3 regions of the Sphingopyxis sp. BE235 genome follow, and region 3 is predicted to be linked to each of the others. Evidence: riboswitches for the same ligand, from Rfam matches in the RefSeq annotation. Region 3 holds a riboswitch; each other region holds the start of a gene.

Region 1 (2,256 bases), on a different contig from region 3:
CCAGCGCTTGTTCTGGCCGTCGGCCTCGAAGCTCTGCGGACGCGCGCGGTCGGGATTGAAATTATCGCGGTTGGTGTCGGTATAGGCAAAAGCGACGCGGTTGCGGAACCGCCCGTCGACGAGGTCGAAATTGAGCCCCGCATAGCCGACGAATTCCTTGTTGAGCCCATAGTCGTTGCTGTCGGTATTGAAGCCGTCGAATTCGACGCGGCCGCTCGAATAATAGCCGCGGACCTCGGCGCTGACATTGTCGGCGAGCGCCAGTTCGGCGCGGCCCGAAAGATTAGTGTTGCGATAGCCGTCGCGCTCGACCCCGCCGAACGCCTTGGCGTGCGACGAAATGCCGTCGGTGGTGAAGCGCTGGCCGCCGAGGCGCCAGGCGAGCGGGCCGGTACGGCCGCCGATCGCCGCGCGCGCGCTCACCGTCTCGCGCGACCCGGCCTCGAGGTCGAAGCTGCCTTCGAGAGATTTTTCGGGCGAGGCGGTGACGATGTTGACAACCCCGCCGATCGCCTGGCTGCCCCACAGGATCGACTGCGGGCCGCGCAGCACCTCGATCCGGTCGATATCGCCGACGAGCAGGTTGGCGAAGTTGAAGCCGCCGCCGGTCGACGACGGATCGTTGAGCTTCACCCCATCGATCACGACGACGGTGTGCTCCGATTCGGCGCCGCGGATGCGCAGCGAGGTCGAGGTGCCGTAGCCGCCGTTGCGCGCAATGCTGATGCCGGGCGTGCGGAGCAGCAGCTCGGTGACGCCGATATCCTGCGCGCGGTCGATCGCTTCCTTGTCGAGCACGGCGATCGACGACGGCACTTCGTCGAGCGTCAGCGGCGTGCGCGTCGCGGTGACGATGATGCTGTCGCCGTCGGCGGCGACGGCGTGCGCGGTCGACGCTTCGTCGGCGAACGCAGCGGAGGATGCCGCAACGGCGGCGAGGCAGATCGAACTTCGGAAAAACACTTTAAACACAGGATAACCCCTCGACAATGCCGCTCACGAACACGGTCGATGCGGTTGTCCCGGGGACACACGACATCGCCCGCGCCCATGCGCGGCCAAGCTTGTCGTCATGCGGGTTCACCCCCGTCCGCCCGGCACACCCTGTCCGCGCGAAAGACGACGGCGACGGGCAGGTCTCCTGGCTTGCGGGTCAGCGCCGGTCGGCCGCCTTCTCGGGACCGAAATCCCAATGGCAAGTGGCCGATGGCTCGCCGCGTACAGTTGCAGGGGCAGCCGGGGTTTTCCCGTTCCCTCTTAGTCCCCGTCGCCGGGGAACCTGTCGCTTGCCGCGGCCGTTAGCCCCTTTTTCGGGCCGCGGTCAATTGCTGCGATGCAGCAGGGGGCGATCAGAACAGCCCGGGCAGTTCGCGCTGCGCCGCGCTCGGCCGCTCGGGGGTCAGCATTTCGGGCTCGGCGAGCACGCGCGCGCTCCGGCTCCGCGCCGCCGCCCCCGCGCTGGCGTCGGCGATCCGCGTGGTACAGGCGGTGCCCGACAGGAAGCCGATCGCGGCGCGGATCGATGCCTCGCGCGGGTCGCCGAGCGGGACGGTCAGATCGTCGCTCGCAGCGCAGCTGTTCGTGATTTTCGGAGCGAGGCCGTCATAATAGTCGCCCGCGCCGGCCGAATTGGCCGTCGCAAAGGCGACGACGCGCATGCGGTCGTCGCATTCGGCCTTGTCGAGCGCGATCTGGCCGACCGGCTTGCCATAGGTGTTGCCGCCGACCAGCGTCATATTGGTGCCGAGATAGGGCAGCATCGAATTGATCACGAGTTCGCTCGCCGATGCGGTCGACGCGGTGCCGATAAAGGCGATGCGCGTCGGCGCGATCGACTGGCTTACCGGCGCAAAGCGGTGCTCGTCATTCTCTGCGGATTTGTTCGGACGAAAACGGGTCTGCGAGAAGAGTTGCCCGGCGCGATTTGCGCCCATCAGGTCGCCCATCAGATTGGCCGTCGAAACGAGGCCGCCGCCATTGTAACGGAAATCGATGATGATGTCGGTCACGCCGCGCGCGCCGAAATCGGCGAAGGCCGCCTTCAACTGGTCGTCCGCCGACGAGATGAAGGTGCGCAGGTTCAGATAGCCGTAGCTGCGGCCGCCCTCGTTGATGATCTTTGCGCCATAGCGGTCCGAAACCGGATCGAGCGAATAATCGGCTTTGGCAACGGTGACGTCGCGCGTGCCGGCCGCGTCGGTGATGCGCAGCACGCGGCTGACCCCGGGGTCGTTAGGGCCGAGTGCATTGGTGAGG
Region 2 (2,256 bases), 120 kb from region 3:
AGGCGAGCCACTGCGCGATTTCGGGGTCGAGCGACGTTTCGAGCACGAGGTCGACGGGGACGTGGAGGAGCGAGCAGGACGGAGCGAGGATGAGGTCGCGTTTGCCGGCGAGCTCCTTGAGCCGCCAGTAGAGGTCGGGGAGGTTGGCGCGCCAGATGTTGCGGCCGTCGACGACGCCGAGCGAGAGGAGGACGTGCGGCTGGAGCTTTGCGAGCGCGGGTTCGAGCTGGCCCGGCGCGCGGACGAGGTCGAGGTGGAGGCCGTGGACGGGAAGGTCGGCGACGAGACCCAGATTGTCGCCCAGACCGCCAAAATAGGTGGTGAGCATCAGCTTCGGCCCGCGGGTGGCGAGGCGGGCGTAGGCGCGCTCGAACGCGGTGCGTTGCTCCGCGCTGAGGTCGAGGACGAGGCAGGGTTCGTCGATCTGGACCCACTCGGCGCCGGCCTTGGCGAGGCGCGACAGGATTTCGGCGTAGGTGTCGAGGAGCCCAGGCAGCAGCGCGAGCGGTTCGACTGCCTTGCCCTTGGCGAGCATCAGATAGGAGACGGGGCCGAGGAGGACGGGGCGGGTCTGATAGCCGAGCGCCTTCGCTTCCTCAAATTCGCCGAAGATCTTGGTCGAGGCGATCTTGAATGTCTGACCCGCGGTGAGTTCGGGGACCATGAAATGATAGTTGGTGTCGAACCATTTGGTCATTTCCTGCGCGGTGGTGTCGTGGCTGTGGCCGCAGGCGGACGGCCCCTGCGCGCCGCGTGCCATTGCGAAATAAAGGTCGGGGTCGACGATCTCGCCGTCCCAGTCATAACGCGGCGGGACCGCGCCGATCAGCGCGCTGGTGTCGAGGACATGGTCGTAGAGCGAGAAGTCGTTCGACGGCAGGATGTCGGCGCCGAGTGCCTTTTGCCGCGTCCAATTGAGGGCGCGGAGGCCCGATGCGGCGGTCTGCAATTCGGCGAGGGTTGATTTGCCCGCCCAATAGCTTTCGAGCGCGAATTTGAGCTCGCGGCGAAGGCCGATGCGGGGGAAGCCGAGGGTGGCGACGCTGACAGTCATTTCTTCAAGCACCTTGCAAGGGGCAAGGCGCCGGGCAGACGAGCAGGCACGCGTCTGCGCCCGCAAAGCAAGGGTCGGGCGCAGCCATGCATGCGGCCTGACCGGACACCCCGCCGGAGGACGTATCTGACGAGGCAGGTCTCCTGGCTCACGGATCGACGCGGCGGTCTGGCCTTCCCGGTTCCTTGCGAACCAGTGACACATAGCGACCATCGCTCACCGCTTACAGTTGCGGGGGCAGCGCCGGTTTTGCACCGGCTTCCCGTCTTAGCTCCACGCCGTGCAACGGGCGCGGAGAACCTCGACAGGTTGAAACATAACGAAACGGCGGGCTCTGTCAACACACATATAAAGAATTCTTTATATGATATTTCCGGGGCACGGATCGGGCGGCGCCCCGGCCCGGCGCGCCATGCCATCGTCAAGTCGTTTGTCGATTCGAAATGGCGACCCGTCGAACGGACCGCTGATGATACTGGGCAGTATGACAATGATATGCCGTATATTTTCGAGGTCGTGCGCCGCCCTTCGTGGTGCCGTCCGTATGTCCGTGTGACGCAGGAGACGCATCGCCGACCCAATATTTCGCCCCCGGCGGCGGTCACGGCTGGGCCAGCCGTCGGGACTGCCCCCTTCGTTTCCCCCACCGAAGGCTCTCCCCCAATGAAGCTCCCCCAGCAAAACCCCAGCGGCTCCAACGACGGCGAATGCGACTGTCTGCCGCGTCCAGAAATACAAGCCGACAGGCCCGCGCTGACGACCTTTGTCCTGCGATACCAGGATGCCTGGTTCGGAATGGAAAAGCGTGTCGCGTTCGAGGCCGAAGATGTCGCGGCGGCGCTCGTGATGATGGAGCGCGAGCCGATTGGCGCGTGGGCCGAGCTCACGAGCGAGGGCGAACTGATCTGCCGCCGCGGGTATGAGCCGGGCGGCGCGGCCGGCTATTGGGTCGTCGACTGAGGCGCGGGGCGAGCCGCTCGCCACCGCCACCTCAGCCGCGCCCGCGGAGCCGCCGGACGAGCCGGAAGGCGCCATAAGCGAGCAGGCCGACAATCGAGCCGTATATCAGCACCCCGATCGCCACCATCTGCAGGTCGCGCCAGACGAGCGGCAGCGCGCTCGGCGGGGCGCCCAGGGTGCCATAGACGATAAGGGCCGCGCCAAGCCCGAGCCATTGCCGCACGCTGAGCGCAAAGCCGCGT
Region 3 (2,256 bases):
TCGGCCGCTGCCTGTCGATCTATCAGGCGGTAACCTTCGGCGCGATGGCGCTCGGCGCCTATGCGCTCGGGCTGATCGCCGATCTGGCGTCACTACCGGCCGCGATCCTGATTTCGGCCGGCTGGCTGATCCTCTCGGCGCTCGTGCTGCGCTTTGTCGCGCCGATGCCGCGGCGCGACGAAGGCAGGTTGTTGCCCTAGACGCGCGGCCTTCCATAACACGCATAGAGCGTCGGCAGCGCGAACAGGGTAAGCAGCCTCGGCGCGATGGGGTGGGCGCGGCGATGATCGTCGAACGGCAATAGGCATTGCGAAAAAGCGCGGCTCCTTTATGGGCTGCGCGGGCGGGGCTTGCCCCGCGCATGATCGCGTCGGTGCCCGAGAGGGCTTAAAATGGGAACGCGGTAACGGGGTTCGTCCTGAACCCCCGAAGCCGAGGCTGTCCCTGCAACTGTAAGCGGCGAGCGCGATGCACCGGTCCGAAACTTTCGGATCAGCCACTGGGGCCACCCTGGGAAGGCGTGCATCAAGCCCTGACCCGCGAGCCAGGAGACCTGCCGGCGTGGGTCGCTCAATGCCCTGGCCCAGGGAAAGGCCGCGGCACGGAGACATCCGTCGAGCGACGACCAAGCGGCTGGAGCCGCTTCGGTGCCGGAGGCGCAGGCATTACGCCGCTTGCGACGCCAGCACCGGTCGATCGCGCCCGCGCATCGGCAGGCTCCGCCTTCGTTGCCGGCGTGCGGGGGTCTTCCCATGAAAACGCGTACCGACGCCGAACACACGGCGAAGATGAAGAAAATCCAGGCCGCGCAGGCGAAGAAGGTCGCGACGAAAACCGTCGAAAAGGGCCTGATCATCGTCCACACCGGCCCCGGCAAGGGCAAGACGTCGGCCGCACTTGGCATGGCGGTGCGCGCGATCGGCCACGGCATGAAGGTCGGCGTCATCCAGTTCGTGAAGGGCGCGATGGCGACGGGCGAGAAAGCGGTGTTCGACCGCTTCCCGGACCTGATCGAGTTCAAGCCGATGGGCGAAGGCTTCACCTGGGACACGCAGGACCGCACGCGCGACATCGCGGTGGCGCGCGAAGCGTGGGACGAGGTCAAGCGGATGATCGCCGACCCAGGCTATGCGATGGTCATCGCCGACGAGCTCAATATCGTGCTGCGTTACGACTATCTGCCGGTCGATGAGGTTCTCGAAGCGCTCGCCGCCAAGCCGGAGATGACGCATGTCATTATCACCGGCCGCAATGCGCCGCAGGAGCTGATCGACGCCGCCGATCTGGTGACCGAAATGGCGCAGGTGAAGCATCCGTTCCGCGAACAGAATGTGAAGGCGCAGCGGGGGATCGAGTTCTGATGCGACGGCGCGGCATGCTGGCGCTTGCTGTGCTGTCAGGCGGCGCGGGTCTGTTGTGGGCTGCCTCCCCCGCCCAGCCCACAAAAGCCCCGGCGATTCCGCAGCGCATCGTGTCGATCAACCTGTGCGCCGATCAGCTCGTTCTCGCGCTCGCCGATCGGGAGCAGATCGCGGGGCTGACGAAGAATGCAACCGACATCGAAATGTCGGGCGAGGCGGCGAGGGCGCACGGCATCCCGCTGCTGAGCAATTCGGCCGAGCAGATATTGGCGATCGAGCCCGACCTGATCGTCGGCATGCCGGCGAGCCGCAGCGCGGCGCTGGCGGCGCTACCCAAGCATACCTATCCGCTACTCGACCTCGCCACCGCAAACACCGTCGATGAAATCTACACCTCGATCCGCGAAACCGCGGCGGCGGTCGGCCATCCCGAGCGCGGCACGGCGCTGATCGCGCGGATGGAGCGTGAGCTGGCGGGCCTGCCGAAGCCGGGGAAGGGCCGCGTCGCCGCCTATTACCAGCGGCGCGGTTATATGACCGGGACGGGCACGCTGATCGACGAGCTGATGACGCGCGTCGGCCTCGTCAACCTCGCGGGCAAGCTCGGCAAGCCGCCGCTCTCGCAGCTCAGCCTCGAAGAGATGGTCGCGGCGGAACCCGACTTCCTGATCGTCGAAAGCGCGACCGACAAGGTGACTGACCAGGGGAGTGAAATGCTGCATCATCCGGCGCTCAAGGACATTCCGCGCATCAGCGTCCCGCAGGCGTGGACGGTGTGCGGCAGTCCCGCCTACACGCAGGCAGCGCGCAGCATGGCGGCGCAGATCGCGCACATCGATGGGGGCCGTTCATGACCCGCCTCGCCCTCCCCCGCTGGTCGCTGATCGCCGCCTTG

The links. Region 3 has a riboswitch for cobalamin ahead of cobO (cob(I)yrinic acid a,c-diamide adenosyltransferase). Riboswitches for the same ligand answer to the same signal wherever they lie in the genome.
Region 1: it holds a riboswitch for cobalamin, as region 3 does, so the genes downstream of both, J2X38_RS01740 (TonB-dependent receptor domain-containing protein) here and cobO (cob(I)yrinic acid a,c-diamide adenosyltransferase) in region 3, are expected to answer to the same signal.
Region 2: it holds a riboswitch for cobalamin, as region 3 does, so the genes downstream of both, metE (5-methyltetrahydropteroyltriglutamate--homocysteine S-methyltransferase) here and cobO (cob(I)yrinic acid a,c-diamide adenosyltransferase) in region 3, are expected to answer to the same signal.

The regions. Positions count from the first base shown of each region.
Region 1 covers NZ_JAVDWC010000001.1:365,399-367,654, forward strand. Annotated here, with positions in the region: gene J2X38_RS01740 (TonB-dependent receptor domain-containing protein) at 1-972, opposite strand, end outside; cobalamin riboswitch at 1,114-1,298, opposite strand; gene J2X38_RS01745 (S41 family peptidase) at 1,350-2,256, opposite strand, start outside.
Region 2 covers NZ_JAVDWC010000005.1:104,445-106,700, reverse strand. Annotated here, with positions in the region: gene metE (5-methyltetrahydropteroyltriglutamate--homocysteine S-methyltransferase) at 1-1,054, opposite strand, end outside; cobalamin riboswitch at 1,170-1,373, opposite strand; gene J2X38_RS18975 (hypothetical protein) at 1,850-2,014, shown strand; gene J2X38_RS18970 (hypothetical protein) at 2,046-2,256, opposite strand, start outside.
Region 3 covers NZ_JAVDWC010000005.1:221,861-224,116, forward strand. Annotated here, with positions in the region: gene J2X38_RS19540 (MFS transporter) at 1-200, shown strand, start outside; cobalamin riboswitch at 355-576, shown strand; gene cobO (cob(I)yrinic acid a,c-diamide adenosyltransferase) at 753-1,361, shown strand; gene J2X38_RS19550 (ABC transporter substrate-binding protein) at 1,361-2,215, shown strand; gene J2X38_RS19555 (iron ABC transporter permease) at 2,212-2,256, shown strand, end outside.